Regions from separate parts of the Vibrio ponticus genome, predicted to be linked through region 1. Evidence: predicted binding sites of a transcription regulator. Region 1 holds the regulator's gene; the other holds the start of a gene.

Region 1 (9,370 bases):
GGCACCTTTCTCTGGTGGTGAAAAAGCGCGTTTGGTATTGGCATTAATAGTGTGGCAAAAGCCAAACTTGCTGCTGCTCGACGAACCAACCAACCACTTGGACTTGGATATGCGTCAGGCATTAACCATGGCACTGCAAACCTTTGAAGGTGCAATGGTGATTGTCTCCCACGACCGTTACCTACTGCGTGCGACCACCGATGACCTTTACCTCGTCCATGACCGCCAAGTAGCGCCATTTGATGGTGACTTGAACGACTACTACAAGTGGCTGACAGAGCAACAAAAAGCGGATCGTCGTGAAGCACAAGCGGAACAACCAGAGAAAAATACCGCCAACAGTGCCGCAGCGAAAAAAGATCAAAAACGTCGCGAAGCCGAGTTCCGTAAACTGACTGCCCCAATTCGCAAAAACCTGTCCAAACTCGAAGAGAAAATGGATAAATTAGGTGAACAACTTGCCAATGCAGAGCAACAATTAGCGGATAACTCACTGTATGAAGCCGAAAACAAGGCTAAACTTAATCAAGTTCTCGCGATACAAGCCTCCAGCAAAGCTGAGTTAGAAGACGTAGAAATGGAATGGATGGCTCTTCAAGAAGAGCTAGAGCAGATGGAACAGGAGTTCAGTGATCAATGAGTAATGAGCGCGTATACCTTTCACTTACCCTAGAACGCCTTTGGCAGTTTAGCTTGCAATACTACAGTGTGCGAGAAGTGAAAGAAGCGTGCTTAACTCTGCAAAACCATCACCATGGTAACGTTAACCTCCTGCTGCTTCTCAAGTGGCTGGATGAACAAGGCGCGACTATCGCGCCACAAGATTGGGCTCAAGTCGAACAGTGCTTGAGCCGCTCTGAAACGCTTCTCAGCAGCTTCCGAGAACTACGCCGAAAACTCAAACGTAATGTGCCCGATACCTTGTATCGTGAAACCTTACAATTTGAACTACAACTAGAAAAGCAACAACAGTCAGATTTAGTTGATTGCATCAATGGGCTTACTCTGCACAACGCCGATGATGAGTCCCTAACTCTGCGTTATTGTCGTCAGTTAGATGGAGAGCACCTTTACTCCATTTTCTCTCAACCCTTTGTACCGGATAACCCAACTGACACGCTATGACAAACTTTACTGCTGCCTCGGGCATGACCAATCCCCACATGCAAACTCTAGCGCCACGTTTTATTCGTAAAAAAGCGCTGTTTGAACCCATTTGGCAAACCCTCGATACCCCAGACGGTGATTTTATCGATCTTGCTTGGAGTGAAGATCCCCACTCCGATGCTGCACAAAACAAACCGCTGTTTATTCTGTTTCATGGTTTAGAGGGTTGTTTTTATAGCCCATACGCCAATGGATTGATGTCAGCCTTCGCCAAGCAAGGTTGGCTATCGGTGATGATGCATTTTCGCGGTTGTAGCGGTAAGCCGAATCGCTTGCCACGCGCCTATCACTCCGGTGAAGTAGAAGATGCACGTTTCTTCTTAGAGCACATTGAGCAGCAATTTCCTCAACAGACCAAAGTTGCGGTAGGCATTTCTCTCGGCGGTAATATGCTGGCTAACTATCTAGCTGAGTATGCTGATGAACCACTGCTCAATGCCGCATCGATTATCTCGGCACCACTCGACCTCTCAGCATGCTCAAGTCGTATTGAACAAGGTTTCTCGAAGCTCTACAAAGCCTACTTACTTAAGTCACTCAAGCGTAACGCGCTGCGCAAGCACCATCTACTTAAAGGTGAACTTGGGCTCACCTACCAAACCATTAAGCGCGTGACTAAGTTATACGACTTTGACGATTTGATTACCGCGCCACTGCATGGCTTTAAAGATGCAGAAGATTATTATCAGCGCTGCTCAGGCATCCATCGCCTGCAACAGATCAAACTGCCAACCCAGATCATTCACGCCAAAGATGATCCCTTTATGACTGATGCGGTGATCCCTCACTTTGTGCTGCCTGACAATATCGACTATCGACTGCTGGATAACGGCGGGCACGTCGGCTTTGTCACTGGCTCACTGCTCAAACCAAGATTCTGGCTAGAAGAGATGCTACCCGCTTACTATCAGCCACTAAAAACCGCATAATGTTAGAGCCAGCAAGACTGGCTCTCTCCCAATCATAAAAGTAAGAGGTATTTATGATTATCCCTTGGCAAGAAATTGCTGCCGATACCCTAGACAATTTAATTCGTGAGTTTGTACTACGTGAAGGAACCGACTACGGTGCGGTTGAGGTTTCACTACAAGCTAAAGTCGATCAAGTAAAAGCTCAGCTCGCTTCTGGCGAGGCAGTGATTGTCTATTCTGAGTTGCACGAAACCGTGGATATTCAGCTTAAACAGAAATTCTAATCTCTATGCGGCATAGACACTTCTGTGCCGCTACACCGTATTTTCTTCACCCATGCCCACAGTAGAATCTTTTAAACAAAAAGTTAAAGCATGTTATATTGCTGTGATATCCAAATAAGTCTGCCCAGCGCAGTACTGACTTGGAACAAACATAATTATTAACAGGAACGTTAGTTTTAGACAGGGTTTGTCATGTCAGCAAAGCATCCAATCATTGCCGTCACTGGTTCTTCTGGTGCGGGTACTACCACGACCTCCGAAGCCTTTCGCAAGATGTTCAATATGATGGACATCAAACCCGCCTGGGTTGAGGGGGATAGCTTCCATCGTTTTACACGTCCTGAAATGGATGTGGAGATCCGCAAAGCCCGTGAACAAGGTCGCCATATCAGCTACTTTGGTCCGCAAGCGAACGACTTCCCTGCTCTGGCTGAGTTTTTCCGTCAATACGGTGAAGATGGCAGCGGTAAAGTCCGTCGCTACTTGCACACTTTTGATGAAGCGGTGCCTTACAACCAAATGCCCGGCACTTTTACGCCATGGCAAGAGCTCCCAGAAGACAGTGATGTTCTGTTCTACGAAGGCTTGCATGGCGGCGTGGTGGATGGTGATGTTAATGTGTCTCAACATGTCGACTTTCTGATTGGCATGGTGCCGATCGTCAACCTTGAGTGGATTCAAAAGTTCGTCCGCGATACTCGTGACCGAGGTCATTCTCGTGAAGCGGTCATGGACTCAATTGTTCGCTCAATGGATGATTACCTAAACTACATTACGCCACAATTTTCTCGCACCCATATTAACTTCCAACGTGTGCCGACCGTGGATACCTCCAACCCGCTGGATGCGAAGGGGATTCCAAGCTTAGATGAAAGCTTTGTGGTAATCCGCTTACGTGGCTTCAAAAACGTTGACTATCCCTACCTATTAGCAATGATAGATGGGTCATTCATGTCGCGTCACAACACGCTCGTTGTCCCTGGTGGCAAAATGAGTTTTGCGATGGAACTGATTGTCAGACCGATTCTTCAGCAGTTAATAGAAACGGGCAAAATTGGCTAAATAGCGTAACCCAAGTCACCTAAAAGTGTGAGTATTACTGAGCGAGTCACGTACAAACGACCTAGAGAATACTTACCCCTGGGCGGCATTGTGCCTGTTACCTTTGTGGTAAATCAGGCACCGTGACGAGACTCTGAAGTCCGCGTTTTTAAGTCATTTAGGTAGCGATAAACGCGATTACTTTTCATACCGTGATCATGTGCACGTTTTCGCTTATAAAATAGCACCCTGTACCCGATTAAAATCAAGAAATCCTTTGGGAAAAAGGATACTATTTGAAACCGAAACACAAGATAGCTTGCAGCACTAGTAAAGTGCTCTTATCCTAGTTATCCCCATTTTGGGCTTAGCAACAACATGGAAAGCGCAAGCGTACCCTGCAGAGGAAGTGAGATATTATGGTTCTAGGTAAACCTCAAACCGATCCAACATTAGAGTGGTTCCTTTCACACTGTCATATTCATAAGTACCCATCAAAAAGCACGCTAATTCATGCGGGCGAGAAAGCAGAAACTTTGTACTACATCGTTAAGGGTTCTGTTGCGGTTCTTATCAAGGACGAAGAAGGTAAGGAAATGATCCTTTCTTACCTAAACCAAGGTGATTTCATCGGTGAGCTTGGTCTATTTGAAGAAGATCAAGAGCGCACAGCTTGGGTTCGTGCCAAGTCTCCTTGTGAAGTAGCTGAAATTTCATTTAAGAAATTCCGTCAACTTATCCAAGTAAACCCAGACATTCTTATGCGTCTGTCTTCGCAAATGGCACGTCGCCTACAAGTGACTAGCCAAAAAGTGGGTGACCTAGCATTCCTAGATGTAACTGGTCGTATCGCGCAAACGCTACTAAACCTAGCGAAACAACCTGATGCGATGACTCACCCAGACGGCATGCAAATCAAGATCACACGTCAAGAAATCGGTCAAATCGTTGGCTGTTCTCGTGAAACGGTTGGTCGTATCTTGAAGATGCTAGAAGAGCAGAACCTAATCTCTGCTCACGGTAAAACTATCGTTGTGTACGGCACTCGCTAATTCACACCTGTGAGCGAATAAGATTACAAAAGCCACCCTCGGGTGGCTTTTTTCTTTAGCGGAATCGAGAATTTGGAACGCTTCGCTCCGAGATCGGACTTCGAGATAAAACAACTTAAACCCCGTTCCATACACGAAGCACTCCAATATCTGTCAGCGGCAGCATTCCGTGTGAGAAGCATTCCCGTAGCCGTAAGCGACAGCGTTCCGTGCGCGAAGCATTCCCGCATCCGTAAGCGGCAGCGTTCCGTGCGCAAAGCATTCCCACATCCGTGAGCGGCAGCGTTCCGTGCGCGAAGCATTCCCACCTCCGTAAGCGGCAGCGTTCCGTGCGCGAAGCATTCCCACCTCCGTAAGCGGCAGCGTTCCGTGCGCGAAGCATTCCCACCTCCGTAAGCGGCAGCGTTCCGTGCGCGAAGCATTCCCACCTCCGTAAGCGGCAGCGTTCCGTTATCCGTTGGTACTCTCAAATATCTTATCGGCTGATGCGGCGACAAAGCCGGGGTAAAGCTCACCGTCTGCCATTGGGTAGCGCTTAGCAAACTCGTAGAAACCTCCGGGGATAAGCACTACCCCATCCTCAAATTCCACTTGAACTTTATCTGCCATGGTAGACGATTGTTCGAGCAACACATCGGGGGAACCTTTTACCTCTCCGCCGGATTGGTTAATCACAAAACCACAAGCTTTGAGATAGTCATTCACCTGTTGCACTTGGTCAAACTGATTGAGCTGATTAACACTCACAGTAAAGTGGTTGGCGCCATAACCGTGCGCGGCTAACCACGCGGCGTACTCACTCTCTTGTGCGAGCAGTTGATAATCTTGATGCGTCAATTGCCAAGGACGACCAGCGTACAAAAACTCACTACCTTGCATATCCTCCGCGGATACTTGAGCAACCAACTGTTTGACTATCGTTTGTAGCTGCGCAGAGCACTCTTCGACTTTAAGTTGACTAATAAACACTTTAGGTTGAGTTGGATCAGGGTGTTGATAGTGCTTGGCGACCAGTTTTTTGGCTTCAAACAGATAATCGCCAGCTTCTTGGTAGCCTAACGCTAAGAAAGGTTTAGCTAACACCTCTAACTCAACTGGCGCTAAGTTGAAGGTACGCAGGGCAATGTGGTCATTGATGAGTGGTTCATCTTCTTGCAGCAGCTTATGCACATTACCCGCTGAGGGGCAAAGGCGTGAGGTATAATCTTCCCATAGCGACTGGAACAATGTATCTGGCGTCATAGCGCCTCCTTGTTTCGGTGTAGGGTGTTGTTATTGTTCTTTGAGTAAGTCAATCAAGTGTAGTGTAAGACTAAGTCACTAGAGTATTAACCTATGTGACTTAGTCTAAGTTTTTACAAGATGATACCCGGGCTTAAGCTATCAGGTAACAAGGTTTGCTCACCTTCCATCGAAGCCATTGGGTAGGCGCAGTAGTCAGCCGCGTAATAAGCACTTGGACGCAAGTTACCCGATGCGCCCGGTCCACCAAATGGCGCATCGCCACTGGCTCCGGTTAACTGACGATTACGGTTAACGATACCGGCGCGAATGTGCTCAACAAAATATTCCCACTCCGCGTCATCGGTGGAGACTAACCCTGCCGACAAACCAAAGCGAGTATCATTGGCGAACTCTACCGCTTGCTCAATGCCTTGATAGCGAATCACTTGCAGTAAAGGACCGAAATACTCTTCATCTGGCAACGATTCGACAGCTGTTACATCAATGATGCCCGGTGAAACAAACGCGCATGAACCTAACTTTGCTTCAATGAGACTTTCACCACCGAGTGACTGCAGGTTTTGCTGAGCATCGAGGATTATGTTCGCTGCCGCTTGAGAGATCTGTGGTCCCATAAAAGGCGCCGGGTCGGCAAAAGGTTGATCAACACGAATATTACGCGTGGCTTCGACCAGTCTCACCAGCAGTTGGTCACCTTTATCACCGCTTGGTATATAAAGTCGGCGCGCACAGGTGCAACGCTGACCAGCACTGATAAATGCGGATTGGATAATGGTATAGACGGTCGCATCAAGATCGCCGTACTGCTCTGAAATCACCATCGGGTTGTTACCGCCCATCTCCAGCGCCAGCATTTTATCTGGCTGACCTGCAAACTGGCGATGCAGTAAGTGTCCAGTATTGGCGCTACCGGTAAACAACAGCCCATCAATCCCTTTTGATTCAGCGAGCGCGATCCCGGTCTCTTTGCCGCCTTGAACTAAGTTAATCACGCCATCAGGCAAACCCGCTTTCTGCCAAAGTTTCATCGCCAGTTCACCCGTCCACGGAGTTTGCTCCGACGGCTTAAACACCACGGTATTACCGGCTAACAGCGCAGGAACGATATGCCCATTGGGTAAATGGGCAGGAAAATTATAAGGACCAAAAACTGCCATAACGCCTAACGGTCTGTGACGCAGCACGATTTGATTACCTGCCGCCTCACGTTGCGACTCACCCGTGCGCTGATGATAAGCTCGAATTGAAATGGCAATTTTACCCGCCATAGCCGCCGCTTCCGTACGCGTTTCCCACAGCGGCTTCCCGGTCTCTTTGGCTATCACCTCAGCAACTTGCTCGCTATTGGCTTTGACCAATTCGGCAAAGCGCAACACGACCGCTTCACGCTGCTCAAAGCTCAGCTTTTTCCAGCTTAAAAATGCCCGTCTTGCGGATGAAACCGCCTCATCCACTTGAGCCGCCGTTGCGCTACGGCTTTGCCATACCACTTCACCACTGTATGGCGTGGTTGACTCTATCGTTTCACCTGCACCTTCTAGCCACTTACCTGCTATCCACTGTGTCATATCATCATTCCTTAACTGTTTGACGTTATTGCGCAAGCATGCGCACGTAATCCCCGTTTTCGACCTGCAAAGCCTCTGCAACATCCGGTGCGATAATGACCGACTCAGTGGCGTGGTCGTGAGCCGCTTTAGCCGCGACGGCTCTAAAGTTTTCAAACGAGGTGTTACTGATCAAATAGTCGTTATCGCTACTGTGCTCACTGATAGCAACTTTGGCGCGGAAAGAGTGACGCACCGATTCGATATTACGCAAATCGCACTCGACGGTTGGACCACCATCAAAAATATCGACGTAATTACGGCAGGTGAAGCCCTCTTTTTCCAATAGGCTCAACGCCGGCTTGGTATTGTCATGCACCTGCCCAATGACCGCTTGCGCTTCTGGGCTAAGCAAATTGATGTAGATAGGTAACTTCGGCATTAGGTCGGCAATAAATCCTTTCTTACCAATCCCGGTTAAGTAATCTGCCATGGTAAAATCGATACTGAAAAAGTTCTCTTGTAGCCATTGCCAAAATGGAGAGTTGCCCTCTTCGTCAGAGACTCCACGCATCTCTGCAAAAACGGTTTTTGAGAAACGATGAGGATGTTCCGCCATCATCAAAAAACGACACTTCGACATCAAGCGTCCATTGAGACCACCACGGAACTTCTCACGCAAAAACAAGGTACAAATTTCACTGCATCCAGTGTAGTTATTACCAAAGGTCAGCAGCTTCACCACATTATTCACCCCCAACTTGGGCGATGAATGAACAATGGTACTGATGTGGTAAGAATAAAACGGCACATCCCAACCAATCGATGCTTCAATACCAGTACAGCCCGCCACTTCATCACTGTCACTATCAAACCCGACCATGAGATAACCTTCATCACCAGGTTCGGTCACTTGGGGTTTAGCGAAGCTATATTCTGAGTGGGTGATACGGTTAGTCAGTAGTTCTTGATTAACCGGTAGAGATGTAAATCCGTGACCTGATTCGACGGCACAGGTGTGCAACGCATCATAGTCTGACATAGAGATAGGACGAACAACCAGCATCGATACTCCCTCCAGATACTGATATCAACACCACAATCTCAAGCTGGCTCAAAGCAAGCGAGTTGCCATGACCAGTTAAGAACCGCTGCGGGGTTGATATAGCGAAAACAGAGCTCTGTTTTCGCTGAATGTTGTAATTAGTTAGTCAGGCTTGCCAGAGCCTTATCCAGTTTTTCTAAACCTTGTTCGATATCTTGCTTACTGATCACTAAAGATGGTGTAAAGCGCACCACATTGGCTCCCGCCACAAGAACCATCAGCCCTTGTTCTCCTGCCGCAACCAACACATCGCGAGCGCGACCTTGCCATTTTTCATTGAGTGCCGCACCAAGCAATAGACCTTTACCACGGATTTCGCTGAAAATCTGATACTTAGCATTGATTTTCTCTAGCCCTGTGCGGAATAGCACTTCACGCTCTTTGACACCTGCCAAAGTTTGGGGCTCACTCACCACATCAATCACCGCTTCTGCAACCGCACAAGCAAGCGGGTTACCGCCATAAGTCGAGCCATGTGTGCCCACTTTTAAATGCTCAGCCAGTTCATTGGTCGTCAGCATTGCGCCAATTGGGAAACCCCCACCGAGAGATTTTGCGGTACTTAAAATATCTGGCGTAATACCCAAACCTTGGTAAGCATAAAACTCTCCAGTACGTCCGTTTCCGGTTTGAACTTCATCAAAGATCAGCAGCGCGTTGTGCTTATCACATAGTTCACGCACGGTTTGAATAAACTCATCGGTGGGTGCAATAATGCCGCCTTCCCCCTGCAATGGCTCCATCATGATCGCGCAAGTGCGATCAGAGATGTGCGCGCGCAAAGCATCAACATCATTATATTCAAGGTGAGTAACGTCACCGGGCTTTGGACCAAAACCGTCTGAATAAGCTTCTTGACCACCGACCGTCACAGTAAAAAATGTCCGCCCGTGGAAGCCTTGTTTAAAGGCGATAATTTCTGATTTTTCCGCGCCATAAACATCCGCCGCATAACGACGAGCCAGTTTGAGCGCCGCTTCATTGGCTTCTGCGCCAGAATTAGCAAAAAAGACCTTAT
Region 2 (6,960 bases), 2.9 Mb from region 1:
CCACCATGGAGCAAATTCGCCCAAAGTAAGACAGATAAGACCAATACCTAGACCACCAATATACGCTTGACCTTCACCACCAATGTTGAAAAGACCAGCATGGAAGGCGACGGCAACCGCTAGACCAGTAAACACAAAGCCTGTGGCGTAGTACAAGGTATAGCCAAGACCTTCCGCGTAGCCAAAGGCACCGGTCCACATTACTTTTGCCGCATCAATCGGGTTAATGTCGATATAGATAAACAGCAAAGCAGAAACAAGAAACGCGACTAACACGTTAATGGCGGGTAGTAACGCCATGGTTACCCAAGCGGGTACTTTCGCTTGACTCATGATTGCGCTCCTTGCGTCTCTGGTTGTTTAAGGTGATCCGGCAAAATGTTTGCCATCATCAAACCTAGGGTTTTCTCATCGGCTTGCTCGGCAGAGACTTCACCGACAATTGTGCCATCAAAGACCACTAAAATACGGTCGGCAAGCGCTAAGATTTCATCCAATTCTACTGAGACCAGTAAAACGGCTTTGTTGGCATCACGAGCGGCAATCACTTGCTGGTGGATGTATTCAATTGCACCGATATCGACCCCACGAGTTGGCTGACCGATGAGAATTACATCTGGGTCTTGCTCCATTTCACGGGCAATCACCAGTTTTTGCTGGTTACCACCAGAGAAGTTAGCGGTTTTCAGTGATGGATCATTTGGGCGCACGTCCCACTTATCCATACTGGTTTGGCAGGCATCTTCAATCGCTTTTTTGTCTTGTAAAAAGCCCTGGTTATATTGCGCTAGGTGCTGATGACCGAGAATAAACGCTTCTTTGGCTGAGAACTTATTGATCAAGCCTTGCTTGTGGCGATCTTCTGGAATATGGCTAACACCGATAGCGCGCACTTGTTGAGGATCAAGTGCCTGATCGGCGGTGATTTCACTGCCGTTAAGATGAATAGTGCCTGAGGTTGGCTGGATGATCCCCGAGAGTAGGCTCAAGATCTCTGATTGACCATTGCCAGATACCCCCGCAATACCTACGACTTCACCCTGACGTACTGAAAAGTTAACTTTCTTGACTCGCTCTACGCCTGATTGGTCAAAGTATTGCAGATCTTTTACCGTGATCAGTTCTTTTTGCGGCTGGGCAGGTTCTTTGTCGACTTTAAGGCGAACTTTACGTCCCACCATCAATTCAGCCAACTGCTCTTTGTTTGTGTTTGCCGTCACCACGTGCGATACCATCGCGCCTTGGCGCATAACTGAAATGTTGTCAGTAATCGCCAGCACTTCACGCAGTTTGTGCGTGATAATCATGATCGTGGTACCTTGTTCACGCAGTTTATCGAGAATGCGGAATAAGTGATCGGCTTCTTGTGGCGTCAATACGCCAGTTGGTTCATCTAAGATTAGGATCTTAGCGTCACGGTATAAGGCTTTGAGAATTTCAACGCGTTGCTGCAGCCCTACAGGTAGCTGACCGACAGGGGTGTCGAGTGGAACATCCAGTCCGTAGTCTTTTGCCAGAGCTTCGAGCTTTTTGCGCGCCTTTGATAGGGTGTCTTCCAGCTTCCAGCCTTCTTCCGCCCCCAGAATAATGTTTTCTAGTACGGTAAATGTATCCACCAACATAAAGTGTTGGTGCACCATACCTATCCCTGCACGAATAGCGTCTTGAGAGTTATTTGGTTTATATGGAGCGCCGTTCACGGACATAGTGCCAGAGTCAGCGTGATAGAAGCCGTAAATAATACTCATCAGAGTCGATTTACCCGCACCATTTTCCCCGATAATGCCGTGGATGGTGCCTGCTGGGACTTTTAAATCGATTTCACGGTTTGCATGTACTGAGCCAAATCGTTTATCGATACGATTTAGTTCTATCGCAATTTTTTGTGTCACAGGATAAAGCCTTTTTAGATAACAACACGCCGCTACACGTCAGCAGCGGCGTTTATCGTATTGCTAGACCAGCACTGTGGCAGTGCTGGTTTTATGCGTTACAGATAGTATTAGATGTCACATGAGTTGTTAGTCATGTAGTCATGGACTGCAACTTTGCCGCTGATGATGTCCGCTTGGATTTGTTCCAAGTAAGCGCGATCTTCAGCAGAAACAAGGTTCTTATTGTTGTCATCGTATGCCCATTCAACAGCACCTTCTTTAAGACCTAGTACTTTAACGCCCGGAGTCCAAGTGCCTTTCTCAGCTTGATCCCATGAGTTGTAAGCAGCAACGCCTACTTTCTTAACCATTGACGTCAGCATTGTGCCTGGTTGTAGGTGGTTTTGGTTTGAGTCAACACCGATAGCGAATTTACCCGCATCTTTCGCTGCTTGGTAAACGCCCATACCAGTGCCGCCCGCCGCTGCGTAGATTACGTCAACGCCTTTAGAGAATTGAGATTTTGCAAGCTCTGAACCTTTTGCAGGGTCAGCAAACGCTGCTGGTGTAGAACCTGTCATGTTCAAGAAAGTTTCAACGCCAGGGTTTGCGTATTTTGCACCTTGACGGTAGCCACACTCAAACTTACGAATCAGTGGAATATCCATACCACCCACGAAACCAACTTTACCTGTTGCAGAGGCTTTAGCGGCAAGAGCACCAACTAGGAAAGAACCTTCGTGCTCTTTAAACACGATTGATTGTACGTTTGGCTTATCAACCACAGAGTCGATGATAGTGAACTGGATGTCTGGGTATTCTGTTGCTACTTTTTCAACAGCTGAAGACATGTTGAAACCCACTGCAACGATAGGAGTAAAGCCACGGCTTGCTAGACGACGCAGTCCTTGCTCACGCTGTGCTTCGTTTTGTGGTTCAAATTCACGTACTGTGATGCCCTTATCTGCGTTAAATACTTTCACGCCGTTTTGGTAAACTGCTTCGTTGAAAGATTTATCGAATTTACCAGCTGTATCATAAACAACCGCTGGCTTGGCTGCGAAAACACTGAACGATGACATAGCAAGCGCTAGAGTAGAGAGTTTCAGAATTGGATTTTTCACTATCAGATCCTTAGTAGTGCAAATGCGATATGAAAGTAGCTGCTCTCTGTTTTCACAATATAATAACAATTATGAAATCAATGTTTCGCTACATAGAGTAAATTAGGTCAAATTGTTGTCAAAATTAACCAATTTGAGTGGTGACACTCTTGACCATTAACTAGTCATTTTATCGTTTGCTTGGTTTATTTGAAACCAGTCAAGAATATAAAAATGTGATGCATATCAATAGAAAACGTTACCGTCAGTCAGATAAAGATCATATTTGTGATGTACGCATTTGTTGGAAAAATGCAATTTTTTTGTGTCGAGGAAAAAGTTAACTATGAGCTTGTTTGATACTCACTGTCATTTGGACTTAATGGTTGAAAAAGGGATTGATCTCGATGCGGCTTTAAGTGCAGCAAAACAGGCTGGTGTTGAGCAGATATTGGTGCCAGCTGTCGATGAAAGCAATTGGGACCGCATTGCCGATTATGCCGAGCAATACACTATGGTGAATTGGGCTATCGGTATCCACCCAATGTTTGTTGCTCCAAAGAGTCTTGAGCAAATTAATCGTATGCGTATGCGCCTTGAGTCAAATGCAAGCTGTATTGCGATTGGAGAGTGTGGGCTTGATTTTTACCATGGTCGAGATAATCAGCAACTCCAAACTGAGGTGTTGGTCGAGCAGCTTAAGCTAGCACAGCAGTTTGAATTGCCAGTATTGCTGCACGTAAGAAAAGCGCACCAAGAGCTAATTAAAGTACTCAAGCAATATCCATTGCCTTGCGGGGGAGTTGTGCACGGATTTACTGGCAGCTATGAACAGGGGATGGAGTATATAAAGCTTGGTTTGTGTCTCGGGGTCGGTGGTTCAATTACTTATCAAAGAGCGAATAAAACTCGTAATGCGGTCGCTCGCTTTCCTTTGGAATGTATTGTTTTTGAGACCGACTCGCCCGATATGCCATTGAGTGGTTATCAAGGAGAAGCAAATCAACCCAAATTCGTCAAAGATGTTCTATCTTCTTTTATATTGCTGCGAAATGAGTCTGAGCAAACGATTAGCAAAATAGTGGCAAAAACGACCGAAAAAATGTTTAAATTTTGCTGATTTATTGTGTGTTTAGTGTTGTCTGGCTCATTTAAACGGTTGCGTTTTGTGATTAATATCTCAATTGTTAATGTATAGTTCGTGTTGTGTGGTAAAAAATGCGAGGTGGGTACTACTTTTACTGAGTTCGATAAGTATAATCCACCGCGCTTTTGTAGCTCCACTTTGTAACACGCCAATAAATAACATAAGGAAGTCATAAACTATGAGCCTGTTTATGAGCCTAGTCGGTATGGTAGTGCTTCTTGCTATTGCATTTGCATTCTCATCAAACCGAAAAGCTATCAACTTAAGAACTGTAGGTGGCGCATTCGCTATCCAATTTGTACTTGGTGCATTCGTTCTATACGTGCCTTGGGGTCGTGATCTACTAAACGGTTTCTCTCAAGGTGTATCAAACGTTATCAACTACGGTAACGATGGTATTTCTTTCCTATTCGGTGGTCTTGTTTCTGACAAGATGTTCGAAGTATTTGGCGGCGGCGGCTTCATCTTCGCATTCCGTGTACTTCCAACACTGATTTTCTTCTCAGCACTGATTTCAGTACTGTACTACCTAGGCGTGATGCAATGGGTTATCAAAATCCTTGGTGGTGGTCTACAGAAAGCGCTAGGTACATCTCGCGCGGAATCAATGTCTGCAGCAGCTAACATTTTCGTAGGTCAAACTGAAGCACCTCTAGTGGTTCGCCCATTTGTTCCTAAAATGACTCAATCTGAGCTGTTTGCGGTAATGTGTGGTGGTCTAGCTTCTGTTGCTGGTGGTGTACTTGCTGGCTACGCTTCAATGGGGGTTCCTCTAGAGTACCTAGTAGCGGCATCATTCATGGCAGCACCTGGTGGTCTACTATTCGCTAAGATCCTTCACCCAGAGACTGAAAAGCCTGAAGAAGATATCGCAGCGGCAATGGACGGTGGCGATGACAAACCAACTAACGTTATCGACGCAGCAGCAGGCGGCGCGGCATCAGGTCTACAACTAGCACTTAACGTAGGTGCAATGCTAATCGCATTCGTAGGTCTAATCGCTCTAGTTAACGGTATGCTAGGTGGCATCGGTGGTTGGTTCGGTATGCCGGATCTAACACTACAACTAATCCTAGGTTACCTATTCTCTCCACTAGCATTCCTAATTGGTGTGCCATGGGATGAAGCAATCGTTGCAGGTTCATTTATCGGTCAAAAACTGGTAATCAACGAATTCGTAGCTTACTTGAACTTCACACCTTACATCGGTGAGAGTGCACAAGTAGTTGCAGCAACAGGTGAGATCATGTCTGACAAGACAGTGGCAATCATCTCGTTCGCTCTATGTGGCTTTGCAAACCTATCGTCTATCGCGATTCTACTAGGCGGTCTAGGTAGCTTGGCTCCAGCTCGTCGTGGCGATATCGCACGTATGGGTATGAAAGCAGTTCTTGCTGGTACATTATCTAACTTAATGGCAGCAACAATTGCAGGCTTCTGTCTAAGCCTAGCAGCTCTATAATTCGAGCTCGTTTAATATAGACGCCACTTGAAATTATGCCCTGTAGCACTCATATGCTGCGGGGCATTTTTTGTTTTTACCTAGGGTAATTTTCTTTTTCACAAGGCTTGTGAATAAAGGCGAATACCCGGTAAAGTTTTTTGAGATACAAACCGTTTGCGCGCTATTTGCCACTACAGTTTTGTGCGGTTTCTTTATAAGGTAAGCGTCATTGATTGAATTTGGATTAAATTGCGTTCAAATTAGCAATGAATTCTCACTATCAGGTAAATGATTTACCTGACAATGCATATAGCGCGAGCCAGGTGCGAGGTTATATGCTATTAAAGACACCGCAATCATTGATTGTTGTGCCATAGGGCCAAACTGGTACTGTGCGGTGACAAGGATAGCAATTGGGGCAAATTCGCTGTTTGCCACCGAGTCTTCAAGGAACCAAGTCCGTTCATCAATAACTGTTTTCTCAGCCTATACTCAGAGTGCAGAGAATCAGTCACATTTTTGAATATTGATCGGAGATAGAAATGAGCGATTTAAAAGCAGCAGCGTTACGTGCACTTCAACTTATGGACCTAACGACGCTAAATGACGACGACACAGATGCGAAAGTTATTTCACTTTGTCACGATGCAAAAACAGCCGTAGGTAACACAGCTGCGATCTGTATCTACCCTCGCTTTATTCCTATTGCTAAGAAGACACTTCGTGAGCAAGGTACGCCAGAAGTACGTATCGCAACTGTAACTAACTTCCCTCACGGTAACGACGATATCGAAATCGCAGTAGCGGAAACGAAAGCAGCTGTAGCATACGGTGCTGATGAAGTAGACGTAGTATTCCCTTACCGCGCCCTAATCGCAGGTAACGAAGAAGTGGGCTTTGAGCTAGTTAAACAATGTAAAGCAGCATGTGGTGACAGCGTTCTACTTAAAGTAATCATCGAAACAGGTGAACTGAAAGAAGAAGCGCTAATCAAGAAAGCATCACAAATCTGTATCGAAGCAGGTGCTGACTTTATTAAAACTTCAACTGGTAAAGTGCCAGTGAACGCAACACCAGAATACGCGCGCATGATGCTAGAAGTGATTCGTGACATGAACGTAGCTGAGACTGTTGGTTTCAAACCAGCGGGTGGTGTACGTACTGCAGAAGATGCGCAAGCTTACCTAGCAATGGCTGACGAAATTCTAGGTGACAACTGGGTTGATGCTCGTCACTACCGTTTCGGTGCATCGAGCCTACTGACTAACCTTCTTAATACATTAGAAGTGACAGACGAGAAAGCGGATCCAGCCGCTTACTAATATCTTCGTCATATTTGAAACTGCAACGTCGTTTGCTGCATAAATTATCTCTAATCACATAGTTGTCTAT

What was found. Region 1 encodes CRP, which controls carbon source genes, mostly activating them, when cyclic AMP is high. Its sites were predicted from a motif close to TGTGANNNNNNTCACA; they were not measured.
Region 2: a site for CRP is predicted at 4,145-4,160, ahead of GZN30_RS01310 (NupC/NupG family nucleoside CNT transporter). Genes of this name have one in related genera too.

Annotation. Positions count from the first base shown of each region.
Region 1 is NZ_AP019657.1:3,156,646-3,166,015, reverse strand. It holds gene GZN30_RS14290 (ABC transporter ATP-binding protein) at 1-640, shown strand, start outside; gene GZN30_RS14285 (TIGR02444 family protein) at 637-1,125, shown strand; gene GZN30_RS14280 (hydrolase) at 1,122-2,096, shown strand; gene GZN30_RS14275 (YheU family protein) at 2,150-2,362, shown strand; gene GZN30_RS14270 (phosphoribulokinase) at 2,555-3,424, shown strand; gene crp (cAMP-activated global transcriptional regulator CRP) at 3,823-4,455, shown strand; gene GZN30_RS14260 (DUF1338 domain-containing protein) at 4,906-5,697, opposite strand; gene astD (succinylglutamate-semialdehyde dehydrogenase) at 5,811-7,268, opposite strand; gene astA (arginine N-succinyltransferase) at 7,294-8,313, opposite strand; gene GZN30_RS14245 (aspartate aminotransferase family protein) at 8,451-9,370, opposite strand, start outside.
Region 2 is NZ_AP019657.1:284,542-291,501, forward strand. It holds gene GZN30_RS01290 (ABC transporter permease) at 1-333, opposite strand, end outside; gene GZN30_RS01295 (ABC transporter ATP-binding protein) at 330-1,892, opposite strand; gene GZN30_RS01300 (BMP family lipoprotein) at 2,003-2,998, opposite strand; gene GZN30_RS01305 (TatD family hydrolase) at 3,324-4,097, shown strand; gene GZN30_RS01310 (NupC/NupG family nucleoside CNT transporter) at 4,303-5,586, shown strand; gene deoC (deoxyribose-phosphate aldolase) at 6,111-6,890, shown strand.